Regions from separate parts of the Mesorhizobium sp. FG116 genome, predicted to be linked through region 1. Evidence: riboswitches for the same ligand, from Rfam matches in the RefSeq annotation. Region 1 holds a riboswitch; each other region holds the start of a gene.

Region 1 (5,053 bases):
ATCGGCCTTGCTCGAGAAAAGCGCCACGATGCTGTCGCCGAACGCGATCCCGGCCGGTCCGACCGTCAGCGACAGCACGAACAGGACCAGCGTCGCAGCCGCAAGCACGGCGATCAGCACCCGGTAGGAAGAGTTCCCGGTCACGGCCGCGCCTGCCCTTGCAACGCGGCCCGTTGCAGCACGAAAGCCGCCTGCAGCGTAAACGGCGCTCCGCAGATCATATTCGGTACCGGCACGCCGACGCCCTGCTTCTGCGCCTCGAGCGCCTTGAACGCCGGATGCACGAAATTCTCCTGCGCCAGCGCTGGCGCACCGCCATAGGATCGGAAGCTGGTCGCGATCATGTCCGGCTGCTCGGTGATCAGAAGTTCCAGCGGCAGTCGCGTACTGCCGACGATACCGAGCTTCTCGGCAATATTGACGAGGCCGGCGGCATTGAAAATCTCGTTGGCCAACGTGCCCCCGCCGGTCGTGTAGCTGTTGGCATCGTAAAGGGCGATGGAGCGCCCGGACGGCCTTTGCGCCTTAAGCTCGGCAAGGCCGGCATCCAGTTCGCCGACAAGTTCGCCGGCGCGCTCCTGCCGCTGCAAAAGCTCGCCGACACGCAGGATACTCTCGCGAATGTCCTCGAACGAGCGCGACGGCGCGAACTCCTCGACCTTCACGCCGAGCTCGCGCAACAGGTTGACCGTAGCCCTTGACGAAAACGTGCCGGCCAGCACCAGATCAGGCTCCATCAGGAAGATTTCTTCGGCCAGCGCGTGGTTGATGGCGAAGGCTTCAGCCTCCTTCGCCATCGCCGAGGAATTTGGGTCGCGCGCCAGTGCGGAAACCGAGTGAAGCTGGCCATCGCCGGCTATGAGCATGGCAAGCTGGTCCGTGCACACATTCATCGACACCACCCGCCGCGGAGCCGGCTCGGCGGCAGCCACGGGCGACGCCACCAGCGCCGCCAAGAGGGCAGCGCCGAAGTAGCAACCGATGAAACCGGCCCACGAGCCGTTCACATTCCCCTCCATCGCCTGCGCCGTCCGCGCTCCTGGACCGCCCCCTAGAATGACCTTGTGAAAGTCAGGCTAAGCGTTCGCCCCGGAGAACGGAACCCGGCCTTCGTCTCATACTTCTCGTCGAAGATGTTCTGGGCCGAGAACTTGAGTTGGGACTGGTCATCAAAGGCGTATTGCGCGCTGAAATCGGCGGTCACATAGGCCGGCAGCTTGACCGTATTGCCGGCATTGGCAAAGCGTGACGTCACATAGAGCAACTCACCGGTCAGGCTCAGCTTTTCATTCGGCGTATAGGTCAGCCCCGCTGTTCCCCTGAAGCGCTCGCCATAGGCAACGTACTTGCCATGCACTCCGGGGCTTTCGTTGAGCGGCTCGCGGATATCGACCGAAGCCTTGCCCGACCATTCGTCGCTGAAGCGATGCTGAAGCGTCGCCTCGAAGCCGGTGATGGTTACGTTCTCGACATTGGAGGGTTGCCAGATGAAACTTCCTGGAAACGACTCCGCCCAGTTGATCTGGTCCTCGACCTTTATCTGGTAAAGGGCGGCGTCAAGGCTTGTGTCCTCGCTTGCCTGCCAATTCACGCCGGCCTCGTAAGACCGCGAGCGCTCAGGCCGCAAATTCGGATTACCCGGCGTCCACGGATCGGGATAGTACAAGTCATTGAACGTCGGGGCGCGGAAACCGGTGGCATAGGAAGCCCGCGCCACAAGGCCGTCCAGCAATTCGTAGCTGGCGCCAAGATTGTAGGTCGTCTGGCCGCCGAATTGTCCGTCGTGGTCATAGCGGACCCCGCTATCGAAAGTCAGCCGGTCATATTCGAGTGAATACTGGCCAAACACCGCCGCCAGATCACGCTCCTTCTTCGAATAGTCGACGCCTGCAACGGAACTGCCATCGACCGAATCGCGATAGGCTTCAGCACCAAGCTGGAAAATGTGGCTCGCGGTATCGGTCTCGAACGTCTTCTGGGTCGAAGCCAGCACGCCATAGCGGCTCGTATCGAAATCATCGCCATCGACCGCTCCCCTGAAATTGGAGGAATTGTCGAGCGCGGTGGTTAGCTCCACTGTCGATTCCCACGTATCGGAATGCTTGAGACGCGCACCGATCCGTCCGGAAAAATTCGTTGTGTCGGCCTCGTTGGCTGCAGCCCGGTCGTACTGGTTTCTGCCGCGCGCAAAAATGCCGTCCGTGTAGATCGTTCCCCACGCAAGATCCTTGGACAGCGAGAAATTGGCCGTTCCACGGATAAACCCGTCATCATCCGGCTCGTGGCCATAGGTCGTCGGCAGCGTGAAATCATAGCCGCGCGTGCCGAGCAGGCTGGCGCCAAAGGCAAATCTGCTGCCATTTCCGGTCTCTCCTCGGATATCGCCGGAAAGCGTGCCTCCCCAAGGATGCATGATGCCCGCCGTCAGGCTGCCGCAGGTGCTTTTGCCATTGTCACAATCGCCGCCCTGTTTGGTGATGATATTGATGATGCCGCCAATCGCATCGGCGCCGTACTGCGCGGAGTGGCCGCCTTTCGCAATTTCGATGCGTTCGATCGAAGCCAGCGGAATGCTGGACAGGTTGAAGGTGCCGGAAGTGGCGGAAGACGCCCTCACGCCATTTACCAGCACAAGCGTCTGGTTGGCGCTGGTGCCGCGCAACGACACGCTGGAATCGGCTCCCAGGCCGCCATTCGAAGTCACCGTCACGCCGGCATAGGTTTTCAACAGCGCCGGCAGGTCCACCGCCGGGGATTTCTCGATGTCTTTGGTCTCGATCACCGCAACCGATGAGGTCGAACGCTCGAGCGACGACGCCCGACGCAGCGGCGTGGTGATCACGATGCGCTCAAGCTCGGTCGTGGCACCGCTCTCGGCTTGCTGGGCAAACGCCCCGCCGGTCAAGGCAAGCGCGCATGCGCTTGCGGCAAATAGTGTCTTTTTCATTCCAGTCCCCAAAGTCTCGGGGCGACGCTTCGCCCAAGGTTCATTTCGAACCGCGGCTGGTTGGGGCAGGCTGGAATGCAAACAATCCCCCTGCGGCCATTCCGGCGCGCGGCAACACACACTTGTGTCACCGCAACGGACGGCCGCGCCTGACCACACCCCGTGGTCATGCATGGGTGACGGGAACAGGCAGGTCTCCTGACTTCCGTGTCGTCGCTTCCTTCCGCCTTCCCGGCATTACCGCCAGTGGCATCGTGGAAGAAGGCTCTACGGTTACAGTTGCGGGGGCAGTCCGGCTTCGGCCGATCGTTCGGCCAACCGTGTTCCCTTTTGATCCGTGCTTGGAACCAGTTCCGGTAGCAACGCTATCTGTTGCCAAGGCGCGCTGTCAATTCCACCAGCGCTGCCCAATAGCGAGGTTGCGTCAATGCGCCGCTTGGCGGTCGGCAATCGCAATCCGCCCTCAACCGGGCAGAGCGTCCTTGCGACAGCAGGCGAATTCCGCTACGTCGCCGCTTTGTTGACGGGAGCAAGGCCTTGAGCGACCAACGCGCCGATGTCGCCATCATCATGGGCAGCCAGTCCGACTGGGAAACCATGAGGCACGCCGCCGAGACGCTTGCAGCGCTCGGCATCCCCCACAAACGGCTGATCGTCTCCGCGCACCGCACGCCCGACCGCCTCTATGATTTCGCCAAAGGCGCGCGCGAAGCCGGCTACAAGGTCATCATCGCCGGCGCCGGCGGCGCGGCTCACCTGCCCGGCATGACGGCGGCCATGACGCCGCTGCCGGTGTTTGGCGTCCCCGTCGAATCGAAGGCGCTGTCCGGGCAGGATTCGCTGCTCTCCATCGTGCAGATGCCGGCCGGCATTCCTGTCGGTACGCTCGCCATCGGCAAGGCCGGTGCCGTGAATGCGGCTCTTCTTGCAGCCGCCGTCCTCGCGCTCAACGATGCAGCACTTGCCGGACGGCTCGACGCATGGCGCGAGGCCCAGACGGCCAAAGTCGCTGCCGAACCGGAGGATCAGCGCTGATGCTCGCGGCCGGATCGACCATCGGCATCATCGGCGGCGGCCAGCTTGGCCGCATGCTGGCGATGGCCGCCGCGCGTCTCGGCTACCGCACAGTGGTGCTCGAACCGCAGGCGGATTGCCCAGCCGCACAGGTCGCCAATCGCCAGATCACCGCCGCCTATGACGATCCCGCAGCTCTTGCCGAGCTTGCCGCCGCATCAGCCGTCGTCACCTATGAATTCGAAAACGTCCCCGTCGCCGCGGCCAACGTCCTGGCCGCGACCGTGCCGGTCTACCCGCCGGCGCGCGCCCTTGAGGTTGCGCAGGATCGCATCGTCGAAAAGACATTCTTGAACGGCATCGGCATCGCCACTGCCAAGTTCCAGCCGGTCGACAATGACGGCGACCTCGCCAATGCCCTTGCTGCCTTCAATGGCAGCGGCGTGCTGAAAACCCGCCGTATGGGTTACGACGGCAAGGGCCAGCGCGTATTCCGCAACATGGAAAGCGGCGGCTTTGCCGGCGTTTGCGAGACGATGGGCAACGTCCCGCTGATCCTGGAAGCTCTGGTCGGCTTCGAACGCGAAATCTCCGTGATCGGCGCGCGTGGCACCGACGGCAGCATCGTGACCTATGTCCCGGCCGAGAACATCCATCGCGAAGGCATATTGCGCTCATCGACCGTGCCGGCCGCCATATCAGCCGCCACCGCCGATGCGGCCCGCGAGGCCACGGCGAAGATTCTCGACGCCCTGGATTATGTCGGCGTCATCGGCGTCGAGTTCTTCGTTCTGGGCGACGGCTCGCTTCTTGCCAATGAAATCGCGCCGCGTGTCCACAATTCCGGTCATTGGACGGAAGCCGCATGCGTCATTTCCCAGTTCGAACAGCACATGCGCGCCGTTGCCGGCCTGCCCTTGGGCGACCCGCGCCGCCACAGCGATTGCGTCATGGAAAACCTGATCGGCGACGATCTGGCCCGGGTTCCTGCGCTTTTGACCGAAGCTGACGTGCTGGTTCACCTCTACGGCAAGGCCGAAGCCCGGCCGGGGCGCAAGATGGGGCACTTCACCCGCCTTGTCCGGCGGCCAT
Region 2 (5,053 bases), on a different contig from region 1:
AAACGAACGTTCAATTAATTCAAGGGGTAGCAACCATAGCGCGGGCAAGTCAGGTTTATCCGCGTCGTTTGGCGTCGTCGGGTTTTCGTCTTGTCATGCCGGCAAGGACAAATGGGCCTGCCACCAAGACCGTAGCAAAGCCCGAAAAGGCGGCTAGGCTGGGCAGATGAGTGGGCACATCGCTCAAGACGGGACGGACGAGGCTCGCCGTATTGAAGGATTCGGCGCTGTACTGGCACTGCACGAAGGATGCTTGGTTGCGCACCATATCCACGTCGATACGCGAGATGAGGTCTTCTACAGCCTGCCTGTCGGGTGATGTCTCGCGCATATAGGCGAGCAGTTCGCGAGCTGCTGAAAGATAAGCGTGACTGCATTCGTTGAAGGGACTGGTTTCGTCCTTTAGGCTGCCGGGCACCAATCCCCAAAGGCAGTATGTGTACTGGATCGCGCCGAAGTTCTTGAGGCGATGGAATGTTTCGTCAGTCCGGCTTTGGCGTTCAGCTAGATCGAGAATTTCGCTGCGGTATTTCGAAATTACCGCCATCTGGCCGTGTGAAAGGCTGGCTATCGGTAGGCCACTCATATCGCCGTCGGACGTTCGCCGGTGGGCGAATGCGTCTGTGGACGCCAGCACGGTCAGGCCGAGGCAAATGCTGACAGCGGCGCATTTCGATTTCGAAATGCGCCGCTGCATGATTTTAACGCAAGGCTGCGCGGCGGCGGTCGGAACGGCTTGCAAAGCTTTTTTCTGCAAGGGCGCCGAACGCCAGGCCGATAACAGTCCAAAGCACGGCGTGCATTCCGAGCGACGAGGTGCGGAAGCGCCAGAGCAGATCAGCCGAATAGCCTTCCGGGATCTCGTTGATCGTCGGCAGCGCATATTGGACGACGACCATAATGGCGATGAAGGCCGCAGCGCCGACAATACCGGCATTCCAGGCTCCATATTGGGCCCACAGGCGCCGAGCCAGTGCGACCGCCGCAACGGAAGCTGCAATCGAGACCAACAACATCACGAAGAACAGTTCGGTTCGCGCGCCGATTGTTTCAGGATTGCCCACGGCCGGCGGAGTTGCCGGGTATTTCAATGCCGGCGCAAGGACGACCGCAATGAATGCGCCCAGCGCGAGCAGGGCGGCTGTGGCGCGCGGTCCGAGCGGGCTGATCCGACCGTAAACATAGGCAAACACAAGTGCGAACAATCCGCCGATGGCAGCGCCATAGATGACGGAACCCGTCAGCAGGCCGATGCCCGCCTGTGTTCCACGGCTAACCAATTCGGGCTCTTCTTCAGCCGGTTGCCCGGATGCAGCCGCTTCCGCCGAGGCCATCTGCTCTTCATAAGCAATGGCGCGGTCGACCTGGGGTTCACCGAAAATGCGGGCGAATCCAAACGCAAATAGTCCTGCCAGGATGCCGACCAGCATCCCGCGCAACAAAAGACTTCCAACCATTTTCAGTCTCCTAGTGGCAGGGGAAACCGAGCAGATGGCGGGCGTCATGAACGAATTCATGCGTGTTCAGCCCCGAGACAAGCGTCATAGCGCCCTCTTCGGAACCAATGAAGTAAATCGCGATCAGCATGAGCAGTCCGCCGAAAAGCGCCCAAGGCAGAATTTCGCGCACAGGAATAGGCTGAGGTAGCGCACTTGGTGCGTAGGCGACATCGGACATTTCATAGCTCCTGGGATACTGCGTCCCGTTGATTCAGTGCCTGGTAGCGGGAAAGTCCTGACTCTCGGCAAAGTGCCGATCACAGTGGCGCGACCGTGCCGGATTCCCACCGGCTTCCAAACCCGTTACCTACAAAAAACAGTACCGGCGCGGCTCATGACTGTCAATGAAATGCGCAGTCGATCAGAGATCGACGCTTTAAATCCGGGCGCACAAAGCACTAGGGTCTCCGGGTCTAAAAATTGGATTCATCATCATGACGGCGCGCTTGACCTTTTTATGCAGTGGGGCAACCGAGGCCAATCGGAAGGGGACATTTCCGCTCAATGAACCGCTGGTGCAGAACGCTGCCGATGCCGCGGTTGCGCAGGCAGGTAGATTGCCCAGGGCCGACCGCGTATGGACCAGCCCGCTTTTACGCGCGACGCAGACGGCCACAGCGTTCGCATTAGCAAGCGAGCCGATTGAGGCGCTCCGCGATCTGGATTTCGGTCGATGGGCAGGAAAGAAGCTTTCAGACCTGCAGAAATCGGAGCCGGAAGCGCTTGCCATTTGGCTGAACGACCCGGAAGCCGCGCCCCCTGGCGGCGAATCGCTGACCACGTTGGTTGCGCGGATCGTGCCTTTCCTGGGTGAGATCATGGTGCTGAAGGGGCACACGATTGCGGTTACGCATCCGGCGGTGATTCGCTCAGCGCTTGTCACTATCCTGGGGGCGCCGATGCGAGCATTCTGGAAGATTGATGTTGAGCCTCTAAGCGTAACCGAACTCACCAGTGATGGCAGGCGTTGGGCGCTAAGGATAAACGGCCGGAGAGCCTAACTGACTGAATCAAAACTTAATATGAGCTGCCATCCACTGCGTCAGTTGCCCCGTGCGGTAGCGAGAGCACCCGGCAATTCTTCGGCAAAAATATCCAGTTCGTGATCGAGGCCGACACTTACACGGATGCAGCGGTCGAGCCCCGGCGCCATCGGTTTGCGGATAAAGACATCGCGCGCGAGCATCGCTTGCAGCACCTTGAGGGCAAAAGCGCCATCACGTCCGCAATCGATGGTGACGAAATTCGTCGCGGATGGAAGCGGCACCAGACCGTTGTCTGTAGCGGCCGTCGCGATCCGCTGCCTGCCTGCATCCACCTGACTTACGACTTTGGCGAGGTACGCTTGGTCTGCCAAGGCGGCTTCGCCGGCGATCTGAGCCATGCGGCTGACGCCATAGTGATTTCGGATCTTCTCGAACGCAGTGATTACCTGCGCTTCACCGACGGCATAGCCGCAGCGTATGCCCGCCAGGCCATAGGCTTTCGAGAACGTCCGCATCCTGACAACATTCGGCCGGGCAACATCTATTGGCGGTACGGCCGAGGCCGGGCCCAGTTCGCAATAGGCTTCGTCAAGAATGAGCATGGTGGTTTCGGGCAAGACGTCGATGAAGTGTTCGATTTCTGCCGCTTCCCACCAGCTTCCCATCGGGTTGTCCGGGTTGGACAGATAGACCAGCCGCGCATTCTCCCTGCGAACCGCGGAAAGCAGGCCGTCCAGGCTCTCCTTGTCATTCTCATAGGGTACTGTAACCAGCCTTCCGCCGACGCCAGCGACATGGAAATTGAAGGTTGGATAGGCCCCAAGCGATGTAACCACTGGTTCGCTGGGGGCGAGATACATGCGGACGATCAGGCCGAGCAGGCCATCAATGCCTTCGCCGACGACAATATTCTGCGGTTGGACACCGTGGTGTGCCGCCGCAGCGACCTTCAGGTCATGATTGTCAGGGTCGCAGTACATCCACATGTCACGGGCGACATCGCGCATCTTCGCAATGACAGTGGGCGAAGGGCCAAAACTGCTTTCATTGGCGCCAATACGCGCACGGAAAATCCTGCCGCTGGCACGTTGCTGCGCTTCTGGCCCGACAAAAGGGACTGTAGAGGGCAGTGCTTCGATAAGCGGGGTGAGGGGAGGTAGCATGAAATACCTGTTCGGCTTGGGTCGGTTCAATGGCTGGAAATTTATTATGACCTTTCCAGTCCTGCGATAATACCGTGCCGTCAAGGTGTGGGGACAAATACCTGCACCACGCAGGCGGTTGCGCACATATGCCGGAACCTAGGTCAATCGCTCGATCAGGGGTTGGAGCTTGTCGCCGTAACGCTTCCAGAGATCGATCGAGCCTTTGTACATCGGCTGGCGTACCTGTGCGGCCGAAGCAGTACGCACCGGTCTGTCGGTTTCATGAAAATTCAGGCAAGCGTTGTTCCAAGGCAGCCCAAGATGGCTGATCAGTGCTCGCGTCTGGGCCTCCTGATCCGCGACGAAATCCTCGTAGTGCACCTCATGGATCACGCCGGGCAACACCTTGCGCCAATGCGCCATGATGTCGGTGTAAAGGTTGTGAAAATCTGCCAGTTCCTCAAGGTCGTAGCTGTAGGCGTGGCTGTCGCCACGGAAATGCGTCTTGAAGATCGACAGGCAGGTTGCCACTGCATCACGCCTACAATGAATGATCCGGGCGTTCGGTAGCATCATGTGCAGAAAGCCGATCAGCATGAAATTGCCCGGCATCTTGTCGGTGACGTGCTTGCTGTCCGGATAAAGGGCATGCAGCATCTGAACATAGTCTTTGCCCGCATCGGCAAAGGCCCGGTCGGGCATATGTGCAACGCCAGCCGGAAAGCCTCCCTTCATATCGACAGGAAAGTTCCCGCCCACAGCCATTTTAAGGATCGATAGTTCGCCGGCGCCACGGACCTCTGGGTGACTCGCGATGATCTGTTCTACCAGCGTGGTGCCGGAACGCGGCATTCCGACGATGAAGATCGGCGTCTCGTCTCTAACCGCACTCGGTTTGTGCTCAGTGAAGAACTCAGCGTCAAAAGCCGCCTTCATTGCCTCGAAATCGGCTCGCGTGCGTGCCTTGTCGTAATTTAGCCGCCTGCGATTTAGTGCGTTGCCCTCGGTGAAGAAATCGAAAGCCTTGTCGTAGATTTTGAGGTCATCATGGGCTTTGCCAAGACCAAAAGAGAGCTGCATCCGCTCAACGCTGTCGGCGGCGGATCGCTGGTGCTGCGCCTGCATCGCTGCAAGTTCGGCGTCGGCGTTTTCTTGGTGCTTGACGCGGGAAAGCATGAGCCACGCTTTTGCCAAAGCGGGTTGCACCCCCAAGGCGGCGCGAAATTGCGTCATTGCCTCTGCGATCCGGCCCTTTTCCATCAAGCATACGCCAAGTCCGTATAGAAGGTCGGCATCCTTGGGCCGAATCGACAAGGCTTCGCTGAACACGTCAATCGCGGCGTCCAACCGTCCAGCTTCCTGCAGAGTCTCCGCCAATCCGATTCTGGCGCGCATATGAAATGGATGCAGGGCGATCGTGGTA
Region 3 (5,053 bases), on a different contig from region 1:
TGTAGCCGGCTTGCTTGAGGTCATGCAGCATCGCGAGGACGCTGGAAGGAACGTCGAGGCCCACGGCATAGCCGGTGCGTCCGGGCGCGCTCGGATAGTCCGGGATAAGGATGGCGATGCGCCGCTCCGCCGGCGGAGTTTCCTTCAAGCGAATGAAGTTTGTGATGCGTCGGACGACTTGCTGGATACGGTCCGGTTCGGGTCGATTGGAATGGGCGCGGAAGCCGAGTGCCGGATCAATCCTGCTTTCGGCCTTGAAGGAAATGGCACCGGCAAGGATGCGGCCGTCGAGCTCGGGTAGGACGACATGCATGGCAAGATCGGCAGGCGCAAGGCCGCGCTGGTTGATCGCCCAAGCATCGCGGCGGGTCGTGGCCACGATGACCTGAAAGACCGGCACACCGGCGCGGTCGAACAGCGTTTCGGCGCCCGGCTCGGCACCCGATGCGAATGCCGTGGCGGTGATGATTGCGGTTGGCGCGTGCGCTGCAAAGGCTGCTTCCACGAAGGCAAGCGAAGTGTGGTCCTTGAGGCTGGAGACGAAGATCGGCACGGCTGCGATGCCGCTTTGCCTGAGTTCCGCCGCCAGCGCGTCGATGGGAGCGACGTCGGCTGCCAAAAGCATGGAACGGTAGAACAGGATGGGGATGACGGGGGCAGGGCTGTCTCCCAAGCGAGGCGAGGTAACCACGCCAAGCCCCGGCTCGTAGTAACCGGCCTTGGGTACTTCGATCGGATCGGCAGATAGCGCCTCGTGACCGGCCAGATTGGCGAGGCGATGCACCAACCCCTTCATATTGGCGGGTCCGCCTTCGCGGAAATAGTCGAGCAGAGAGGCGAGCTCTTCGCGAGGCAGAGTAGAGGCTTCGATGAGGCGCAAATCCTCGTCGCGGCACTCTCCGGGTAGGAGGGCAAGCTTGATGCCTTTGGCACGCGCGGTTGCCGCTAGCTGGTCGCAGCCGTATCGCCACCAGTCGTAACCGCCGAGAATGCGCACCAGTATCACCTTGGCGTGGCGGGCCACGCTGTCGATCCATAGATCGACCGACATCGGGTGACGTAGGTCGCGCAATGCGGCGAGACGCATGGAAGGCAACCGCTGCGCATCGGCTTTCCAGGCGGAGGCCAAGCCGGCAAGGTCACTGTCGGTAAAAGACAGCGCAACCACATCCGCCGGCGTCTGCCGCAGATCGATCGGCTCGGCGATCTCGTCGAGCGAGGCGGATGTGGTGGTCAGGATATGCATTGCGGCATCCCGACGGTGAACGCTTTCATTGTTATCCTATCAGGATCTTTTCGATGGCCGGGCGATCCAGTCCTTTCAAACCGATGACGACGAGCTGCGAGCGGCGTTGGTCGGCAGGGGTCCAGGCGCGGTCATAGTAGTGGTTGACGCGCGGGCCGACGGCCTGAACAAGCAGCCGCATCGGCTTGCCGCTGACATCGATGAACCCCTTCACGCGAAGGACGTTTTCTTCTTCCGCTGCAGTCGCGACGCGCCGGGCCAGATCTTCCGGATCTGAAATCGAGGGGACATCGACGATGAAGGTGTCGAAGTCGTCGTGTTCGTGGTCGCCCATGCCGTCGTGATGCGACTTGCGGTTCTCGATGTCTTCCTCGACGGCGAGGCCGAGACCGAGAAGAACCGACGGATCGACCTTGCCCTGTACGGACGGCACGACCTTCACGGCGGGCGTGATGTGCTCATTGATGATGGCGTTGGCGCGGGCGGAACCGGCGGCGTCCATCAAGTCGCCCTTGGAGAGAATGATGAGATCGGCGCAGGCGACCTGATCTTCGAAAACTTCTTCGACGGGGTCGTCGTGGTCGAGGGAGTCGTCGCTGGCGCGCTGGGCTGCGAGAGCGTCCATGTCCGAGGCGACTTGGCCGGCGGCAAGGGCTGGACCGTCGACCACGGCGATGACACCGTCCACGGTGACCCGGCTCTTGACCGTTGGCCACTGGAAGGCCTGGACGAGCGGCTTCGGCAAAGCGAGGCCGGACGTCTCGATCAGGATATGATCGACCTTGGGTGTGCGCGAAAGGATCTGGTCGAGCGCCGGAACGAAGTCGTCGGCAACGGTGCAGCAGATGCAGCCATTGGCCAGTTCGACGATGTTTTCCTCGGGGCAGGTATCGATGCCGCAGCCCTTGAGGATTTCGCCGTCCACGCCGATGTCGCCGAATTCGTTCACGATAAGGGCGAGGCGCTTGCCTTTGGCATGCTCAAGCAGGTGCCGGATCAGCGTGGTCTTGCCCGCGCCGAGAAAGCCGGTGACGACGGTGCAGGGAACGCGCGTAGCTGTGGCGGTCATAGTCAGTCCTTCAACAAATGGAGGGGAGGGATACGGGCGACGAGGCCACGCTTGAGGCAATCTGGGCGGCCGCGCCACGGCATGAGCTCATCGGGGCTGGCGGCGAAAAGTTCGGCACCCTCGACGAGATCGGCGCCGCTTGTCGGCGCGAGATCGCCGAAGACGTAGCTCCAACCGCCGGCGCGCAGGATTGAGGCGCTCAGGCGGCGCTTGCAATTGCCGAGGCATTCGACGGTGCGGATATGGACATTTCGGCCAGTGGCTGCGGTGCGTGCGCTTTCAGCAAGCAACTCACCGGCGCGGGGGTGAGAGTCGGCACCGGTCTCGTCACGGCACGATGTGCAGACCACAACCGTAACCGCGGCGCGGCCATCTGATTCACCTGAAAAATTGCCGTCGCAATCCAAAGCGTGCTCCTTGCCCGGGACACCCGCCAGGCGGTCGGATTCTTTTCTGCAGACGGCAGGTCTCCTGGCTCGCGGGTCGTTGCCTTGCTGCCGCCTTCCCGGGGCTCTGCCCAGTGGTGTCCGGCTTGGCTCGTCGCTTACAGTTGCGGGGACAGCCGCGGATTTGAGGTCGTAAAGCCTCGCACCGCATTCCCTCTTAGCTCCCCTCTTTTGGAGAGGAGACCGTCTGTGGCGGATTTAGGCTTGAGGAGGTGGGCGTGTCAACGCGTGGTTACGACGCTTTGATAGCGGCGAGCGACGGGCCGAGATCGCCAGCAGGCGTGACCTCGATCCGGTCGAGGCCAAGCCAGCCCTGCATGAGCTGCAATTCCTTGAACAGTTCGGATGCCGTCTCGGGCGGCGCGCCCGGTTCAGCATAGGCGGCATGAACACGCAAGACGCCTGCCGGACGGTCGGCTTTAAGGTCGATGCGCGCCACGATCCTATCACCGAGCAGGAAGGGCAGGACGTAGTAGCCGTACTGCCGCTTTTCCGCCGGTGTGTAGATTTCGATACGATAGCGGAAACCGAACAGGCTTTCGGTGCGGGTGCGTTCGAAGACCAGTGGATCGAAAGGCGCAAGCAGGGCACGTGCCTCGACCCTGCGCGGCAGGCGTGCATCCTTGTGGAGATAGGCCGGCCTTGCCCAGCTCTCGATACGGACGGGGATCAGATCGCCTTCTTCAACGAGTTCCTCGATGCGGCCCTTGATATCGGCCGGGGAGAGGCGGAAGTAGTCGCGCAGGCAACCGGCGGTGGCGATGCCGTGGGCTCGTGCGGAAATGCGCAACAGTTCGCGGTGCGCATCGGCAGGCGATGGAGTAGGCATGTTCAGGATTGCCGGCGGCAATACGCGCTCGGGTAAATCATAGAGGCGCTCGAAGCCGCGCCGATAGGCGGTGGTGATGCGGCCAGCCCAGAACAGCCATTCGAAGGCATGCTTGGCTTCGCTCCAGCCCCACCAGCCGCCGGAACCCTTCTGGCCTTCGAGATCGGATGCGGCAATCGGGCCACGAGCGGCGACCTCGCGGTAGATACCTTCAATATAGTCGGCGCGCTCGCGGCCGAACTTCGCCAGCGCGCCATATATGTCGTCGCCGCGCTCGGCGCGCTGCATGCGCCAGCGCATCAGGGGATAAGTCTCGACGGGCAGCAGGGACGCCTCATGCGCCCAATATTCGAACAGCAGCCGCTTGCGCGACTGGGTGGCATTGTCGAGCAGGGAAAATGGGTATGAGCCTAACCTTGAGTAAAGCGGCATGTAATGCGCGCGCACCACGGCGCTGACGGAATCGATCTGCAGCAGGCCGGTGCGCGACAGGGTTCTGGTCAAGTGCCTGCGGTCGACAGGGCCGACCGGGCGGGGTAGGCCAAAGCCTTGTGCAGCCAGCGTGATGCGTCGTGCCTGTGCGAGAGAAAACGTCTCTTTCATGCGCCTTTTTCGTCGATGCTGGCCGTGCGGTGCGGGAAGTTGATTCCGCCCATGCTAGCAGCGAAATCGCCACAATACTGTCAGGAGTAAAAGTGGAGTAAAAAGTGAAGGAAATCAAACAAGAGCTGGAATGACCAGTTTTGCTTCATAAGCGTGCGAGCGCCATCTTTTGGCCAAGGTTTGACTTGCTTCGGGCAACCGGCTGCGCTAACCCTCGCCGCGTTGCAGCATGGGACCGGCAAGCGGTTCAGCGATTAACTGTCGCGCTTCCGTATCATGGCCTGCTGCTATAGCTTCAGGCGGGGTAGCCGCTAACGGAAAGTCGCAGCATGAACGCATTGCTGAGTTCGTATCTGCCGATCGTGATTTTCATCGGCGTGGCGCTGGTCGTGGGACTGGCCCTGATCATAGCACCGTTCCTGGTGGCGTATCGCAATCCAGATCCGGAAAAGCTTTCAGCTTACGAGTGCGGGTTCAATTCGTTCGATGACGCGCGCATGAAATTCGACGTGCGTTTTTATCTGGTGTCCATCCTGTTCATCATCTTCGATCTCGAAGTGGCCTTCCTGTTTCCGTGGGCGGTTTCCTTCGGGGAGATCGGCATGCTCGGCTTCTGGTCGATGATGGTGTTCCTAGCCGTGCTGACCATCGGCTTTGCCTATGAGTGGAAGAAAGGGGCGCTCGAATGGGATTGAGCGACAGTTCCGGCACGCTGGTTGCGCCGCAGCCCAAAGGCATTCTCGACCCGAGGACTGGAAAGCCTATCGGGTCTGACGATCCTTTCTTCGTCGGCATCAATGATGAGCTCGCCGACAAGGGTTTTCTCGTCACGTCTACCGAGGCGCTGATCACGTGGGCGC
Region 4 (5,053 bases), on a different contig from region 1:
GGTGCGCCGCGAAATGCGCCGGTGTGGTTCATCTGGGAAGAGGGCGCCATCTGGCTCCTCGGCTCTTCGGACGGGAGCGCGGTGAAATGCCTTGAACGCGAGCCGCGTTGCGCGGTGGAAATCGTCCACTTCGACGCCGAAGCCGGCATATTGCTGCATCTGGGCTTGCGCGGTCGCGCCACCATAGAGCCGATGGCGCCGGACCGTTTCAGGCGGCTGCTCAACAAATATCTCGGTCCGGAGGCGGACTGGAACGCGTGGTTCATCGACAATGTGGCCGAGATCGATCATCCGGATGGCCGCATGATCAGGCTTGTCCCGGCGAGTATCTTCACCAACAACGTATCGTTTTTCAGGACAGGCCCTGAACTTGCGTGGCCGCCGAAGCGGTGAGCTTTCGAGCGATTTTCAGATGAAGCACGACCGGGCGTCGAAACGCCCGGCCGGTTGGCCTGCCGGTTTCAGGCCGGAAGGCGCTTGTCGTAATCCTTCTTGAGACGGGCCCAGCCATCCCAGAACGGCTGCGGTTCCTCGCCTCTTGCCCGGGCGACAAGAATATCCAGATGCATGTGCCAGCCGGCGCTAACGTTGAGCAGGATGGAGCGCTCGGGAATCCGGTGGTGGGTGAGCGTCAGCAGGACCTCCTTGCCTTGCTCCTTCAATTCGAAGGTGACGCCGCCGGTGCTGCCCCAGGTGATCGCCAGTTTATGCGGGGGATCGAGTTCGGTGATCTGGCACTGCATGCGGTGATCTTCGGGGAAATTCGGCGGACGCTGGCCGGGTGGATTGGTCAGTTCGTCGTTGCGCCAGACGAAATCGACCGTGGAGCCGACCTTCATCTGCATGTCGCCCGACGCCAGCCATTTGCGGCGCAGGTCGCTCTCGGTGAGGTAGGCCCAGACGCGTTCGATCGGGCCGGGCAAAAGGCGTTCGATCTTCAATGTGGCGGGCTCGGTGAGCACGCCATAGGAACCCACAGTGGCAAGTTCGGTCATCGGTCGTCTCCTTTCGTGTCATCTCTGTTTGGTGAGGGGTTTTGAGTGGTAGGGGATTTGAGCGCGTCTTCCTTGCGCAGCAGTTCCTCAAGCGCATCAAGGCGGCCGGTCCAGAAGCGCTGGTAATGGCTCAGCCACTCATGCGCGCTGGCGAGAGGGCCGGGTTCGAGGCGGCAGAAATGCGTGCGCCCGCGAACCTCGCGGCGAATGAGGCCGGCATTTTCCAGCGCCTTGATGTGCTTGGACGCGGCGGCGAGGGAAATGGAAAAAGGCTCGGCCAACTGGCTGACCGTGCGTTCGCCCGAGGCGAGGTCGCTCAGCATATGACGACGCGTGGCATCGCCAAGGGCGTGGAAGATGGTGTCGAGCTGGGGTGCGAATAATTCAACCATGCGGTTGAATATCTGCCTGTCGAAAATGAAAGTCAACCGATTGGTTGAATATTTTTCGAAATGAATGAAGGGCAGGGGTTCGGGCCGAGTTCGGCTCGGCTCGAAATGGCCTTGTGTGAGTTAGAAAACCAAAGAGCGATGGGCGGAAACGCCCGCAGTGACGCCATCGGAACTGGCCCATGTGACGCTGTGTGCGCCGCGCGTGATGTCGCCGGCGGCGAAGATGCCGGGAACGCTGGTTTCCTGCATTGAACTGGTGCGGATGACGGTGCCGACAGGGTTCGTGTCCATGACGCAACCGAGTTGTGTGGCGATGTCGCTGTTCAAGTGGTTCTGCGGAGCGACGTAGAGCGCGTCGAGGGTGGCAAGCCTGCCGTCGGCAAGCTCGATGGCGGAGAGGCTTGTTCCGTCGCCGTGCAGGGCTGTAACTCTGGTGGGCTCAATGACGACGCCGCGTTTTTCCAGTTCGGCAAGCGTGGCGCTGTCGGGCAGGGAGGCGCCGTTGAGGTAAAGGGTCGTCGGTCCCCATTCGGCAATCAGCATCGCCTGATGCAGCGACTTCTCCGAGGAGTACAGCACGCCGAGGCGCTGGTTGCTGAATTCATAGCCGTGGCAATAGGGGCAATGGATGACGCTGTTGCCCCAACGCTCAGCGATGCCGGGAACATCGGGCAGCTCGTCCGAGATGCCGAAGGCAAGTACCAGCCTGCGGCCTGAAAGGGTTTCGCCGGTCGCCAATTCAACCGAGAAGCCGTCAGTCTGCCCGCTGGCGCGGGTGGCCTTGGCATTGACGAAGGTGGTTGTTGGATAGGCTGCGACCTGTGAGCGGGCGGTGGCGAGCACTGCGCCCGGATTGCTGCCGTCTTGCGCGAGGAAGCCGTGCGAGTGGGCGGCGAAGCGGTTGCGCGGCGCACCGGTGTCGACAATGGCGACCGAGCGGCGCGCGCGGGCGAGATAGGTTGCAGCGGACAGGCCGGCAAAGCTGCCGCCGATGACGATGGCATCATGAAGCATGAATGGTCTCCAGATCGTGGGATGCGCCGCCTCTGGCGAGCATGCGGCGGTGGAAGTCCGCGCTGAGGGCGGCGAGGGTGACTTCGCCGAAGCGGGCAAGCAGGAACGCTTCGGCGTCGTCGAAAGCCTTGCTGAGCGCGGCGTTGACGGATTGTTCGACGAGACAGCCGGGCGCTTCGGTGCGGTTGCCCATGGCAAGCAGGGAGGGATCGCCGAGCGCATGATAGATGTCGCGCAGGGTTACCTTTGACAGGTCGCAGGCAATGGACCAGCCGCCGCCGTGGCCCTTTTCGGACTGGACGTAACCTTGATCGCGCAGGCCGGCCATGATGCGGCGAATGACGACCGGGTTGGTGGTCATCGCCTTGGCGAGTGTCTCGGAAGTGACGGGGTGGCGGTGTTCGGCCATGTGCAGGAGGACATGGAGCACGCCGGAAAGTCTGCTGTCTCGTTTCATGTAACTTCATATGTTTCATGATTTGGATTATTTCAAGACCGAGGCTGAGTCTTTTTTCCAACTGCGATTCGGATGGGGCGAAGGCACCTGAGGATCATCTGCGCGCAGATGCGCCTCGATGGTTCGTTGATATCGCCTTTGCGCCAGAGCGATGTCGCATTCGTGGACTCGGTGGACCGGCGTTCATGGTCTGATGAAACCGTTCAAGGTGCCGCTTCGGTTTTGGCTGAAGCGGATAATTGGGAAGCCGGTTTGATGCCGGCGCTGCCCCCGCAACGGTAGCGGAGTTGAAAGTCCCGACGGATGCCACTGGATCTGATGATCCGGGAAGGTGTCGGGATGGTCCTGCAAGGGACGGCTCCGAAGCCCGGAAACCAGCCTTGGACTGTTTAACCTGACTGATCGCGGTGGGCGGTCGAGAGGCAGAGCGGTTCGGGCAAGATGCGCCTGCGCCCATCTACCCCTGAAATCACCACCAGTTCAGTCCTTGTGCCTTTGCGAGGACGGACATGGACATACGCACCGGTGACGCACGTAACGAAATGCTGAGGCTGATCTGCAGCAGGCGGAAGGGTTTCAGCCTGGAGCAGCCTTTTTATAACGATCCTGAATTCTTCCGGCTGGACATGGAAATGATCTGGTACCGGGACTGGCTGTTCGTTGGCCATGACTGCGAGATCGCCAAGCCCGGCAGCTTCTTCACGGTGCAGGTGGGCGATTACCCGGTGGTGGTGGTGCGCGGCCGCGACGGCGTGATCCGCGCCCTGCACAATTCATGCCGGCATCGCGGCAGCCGGGTGTGCAACACGCACAAAGGCACGGCGGCTCGTCTTGTGTGCCCCTATCACCAGTGGACCTACGATCTCGACGGCTCGCTGGTATTCGCGCGGCAGATGGCCGATGGATTTTGTAAGGAAGACTTTGGGCTGAAGCCGGTCGCCTGCGAAAGCGTCGCCGGCTACATCTTCATTTGCCTGGCGGAGAAGCCGGCGGATTTCCGGCCCTTCCGGGCGATGATGGAGCCCTATTTCGCGCCGCATAATCTCGTCGATGCCAAGGTCGCGCACGAGACGACCATTGTGGAGAAGGGCAACTGGAAGCTGGTGTGGGAGAACAACCGCGAGTGCTATCACTGCGCGGGCAACCATCCGGAGCTTTGCAAGACTTTCCCCGAAGCGCCGACTGTGACCGGCGTCAACGGCGCGGAAAGCGACCCGGAAATGCTGGAACATTGGGCCAAATGCGAGGCGGCTGGTCTGCCGGCGCGTTTCCGGATTGACCCGGACGACCAGTATCGCGCCACGCGCGCGCCGCTGCTTCGGGATGCGGTGAGCTATACGACAAGCGGCAGGCCGGCGGTGCGCCGGCATCTTTCAGATGCTGTGAGAGCGGACCGCATCGGGACGCTGATGCTTTACCACTACCCGACCACCTGGAACCACGTGCTGATCGACCACGCCATTACCTTCCGCGTCATTCCGCTCAGCGCCACCGAGACGGCGGTGACGACGAAGTGGCTGGTGCACAAGGACGCGGTCGAGGGTGCCGACTACGATCTGGCCGAGCTCATCCATGTGTGGACCGAGACCAATGACGAGGATCGCCGCATCGTCGAGGAGAATGCGTTCGGCATCAAGTCGCCGGCCTATGAGCCGGGGCCGTATTCGGAACTGCATGAAGGCGGCGTGATCCAGTTCCTCGACTGGTATGCGGGCTTCATCGAGCCGCGGCTGGCGGGCGGCGTCGAGCCTACGCTGCGCAACGTGGCGTGACGAGGCAGCCATGAACGCCATGACCGATCTCAATCTCTATCGCCATCTCGACGAGATGACGCCGTGGAACGACCGGCTGCAGGTGCTGGAAGTGATCGGCATCGTCGACGAAGCGCCGGACGTGAAGACCTTCGTCTTCCGCTCCGACGCGCAGACATGGTTCCGCTACAAGCCCGGCCAGTTCGTCACGCTGGAACTGCCGGTGGGCGACGAGCCGGTGATGCGCACCTATACACTGTCGTCGTCGCCGTCGCGGCCGTTTTCGATTGCCGTGACGGTGAAGGCGCAGGCGGGCAGCATCGGCACGCGCTGGATGTTCGATCACCTCAAGGTTGGCGCGCGGGTGAAGGCCTTCGGGCCGGCGGGTGACTTCTCGCACCACGTCTATCCGGCGGCGAAGTATATGTTCGTCTCGGCAGGCTC

The links. Region 1 has a riboswitch for cobalamin ahead of ACODTY_RS00660 (TonB-dependent receptor plug domain-containing protein). Riboswitches for the same ligand answer to the same signal wherever they lie in the genome.
Region 2: another riboswitch for cobalamin. It lies ahead of ACODTY_RS16365 (CbtB domain-containing protein); the one in region 1 lies ahead of ACODTY_RS00660 (TonB-dependent receptor plug domain-containing protein).
Region 3: another riboswitch for cobalamin. It lies ahead of ACODTY_RS07995 (DUF1636 family protein); the one in region 1 lies ahead of ACODTY_RS00660 (TonB-dependent receptor plug domain-containing protein).
Region 4: another riboswitch for cobalamin. It lies ahead of ACODTY_RS15435 (aromatic ring-hydroxylating oxygenase subunit alpha); the one in region 1 lies ahead of ACODTY_RS00660 (TonB-dependent receptor plug domain-containing protein).

What each region holds. Positions count from the first base shown of each region.
Region 1 is NZ_JBMDKS010000001.1:149,279-154,331, reverse strand. It holds gene ACODTY_RS00670 (FecCD family ABC transporter permease) at 1-144, opposite strand, end outside; gene ACODTY_RS00665 (ABC transporter substrate-binding protein) at 141-1,007, opposite strand; gene ACODTY_RS00660 (TonB-dependent receptor plug domain-containing protein) at 1,052-2,947, opposite strand; cobalamin riboswitch at 3,119-3,314, opposite strand; gene purE (5-(carboxyamino)imidazole ribonucleotide mutase) at 3,485-3,982, shown strand; gene ACODTY_RS00650 (5-(carboxyamino)imidazole ribonucleotide synthase) at 3,982-5,053, shown strand, end outside.
Region 2 is NZ_JBMDKS010000021.1:3,443-8,495, reverse strand. It holds gene ACODTY_RS16375 (hypothetical protein) at 56-757, opposite strand; gene ACODTY_RS16370 (CbtA family protein) at 702-1,457, opposite strand; gene ACODTY_RS16365 (CbtB domain-containing protein) at 1,468-1,677, opposite strand; adenosylcobalamin (AdoCbl) riboswitch at 1,680-1,821, opposite strand; gene ACODTY_RS16360 (histidine phosphatase family protein) at 1,934-2,500, shown strand; gene ACODTY_RS16355 (pyridoxal phosphate-dependent aminotransferase) at 2,542-3,648, opposite strand; gene ACODTY_RS16350 (sulfotransferase) at 3,787-5,053, opposite strand, start outside.
Region 3 is NZ_JBMDKS010000007.1:39,882-44,934, forward strand. It holds gene cobN (cobaltochelatase subunit CobN) at 1-1,246, opposite strand, end outside; gene cobW (cobalamin biosynthesis protein CobW) at 1,278-2,315, opposite strand; gene ACODTY_RS07995 (DUF1636 family protein) at 2,318-2,722, opposite strand; cobalamin riboswitch at 2,760-2,964, opposite strand; gene ACODTY_RS08000 (winged helix-turn-helix domain-containing protein) at 2,994-4,193, opposite strand; gene ACODTY_RS08005 (NADH-quinone oxidoreductase subunit A) at 4,523-4,888, shown strand; gene ACODTY_RS08010 (NuoB/complex I 20 kDa subunit family protein) at 4,879-5,053, shown strand, end outside.
Region 4 is NZ_JBMDKS010000019.1:21,593-26,645, forward strand. It holds gene ACODTY_RS15410 (pyridoxamine 5'-phosphate oxidase family protein) at 1-393, shown strand, start outside; gene ACODTY_RS15415 (SRPBCC family protein) at 462-995, opposite strand; gene ACODTY_RS15420 (ArsR/SmtB family transcription factor) at 992-1,387, opposite strand; gene ACODTY_RS15425 (NAD(P)/FAD-dependent oxidoreductase) at 1,508-2,401, opposite strand; gene ACODTY_RS15430 (Rrf2 family transcriptional regulator) at 2,391-2,858, opposite strand; cobalamin riboswitch at 3,048-3,255, shown strand; gene ACODTY_RS15435 (aromatic ring-hydroxylating oxygenase subunit alpha) at 3,368-4,630, shown strand; gene ACODTY_RS15440 (FAD-binding oxidoreductase) at 4,650-5,053, shown strand, end outside.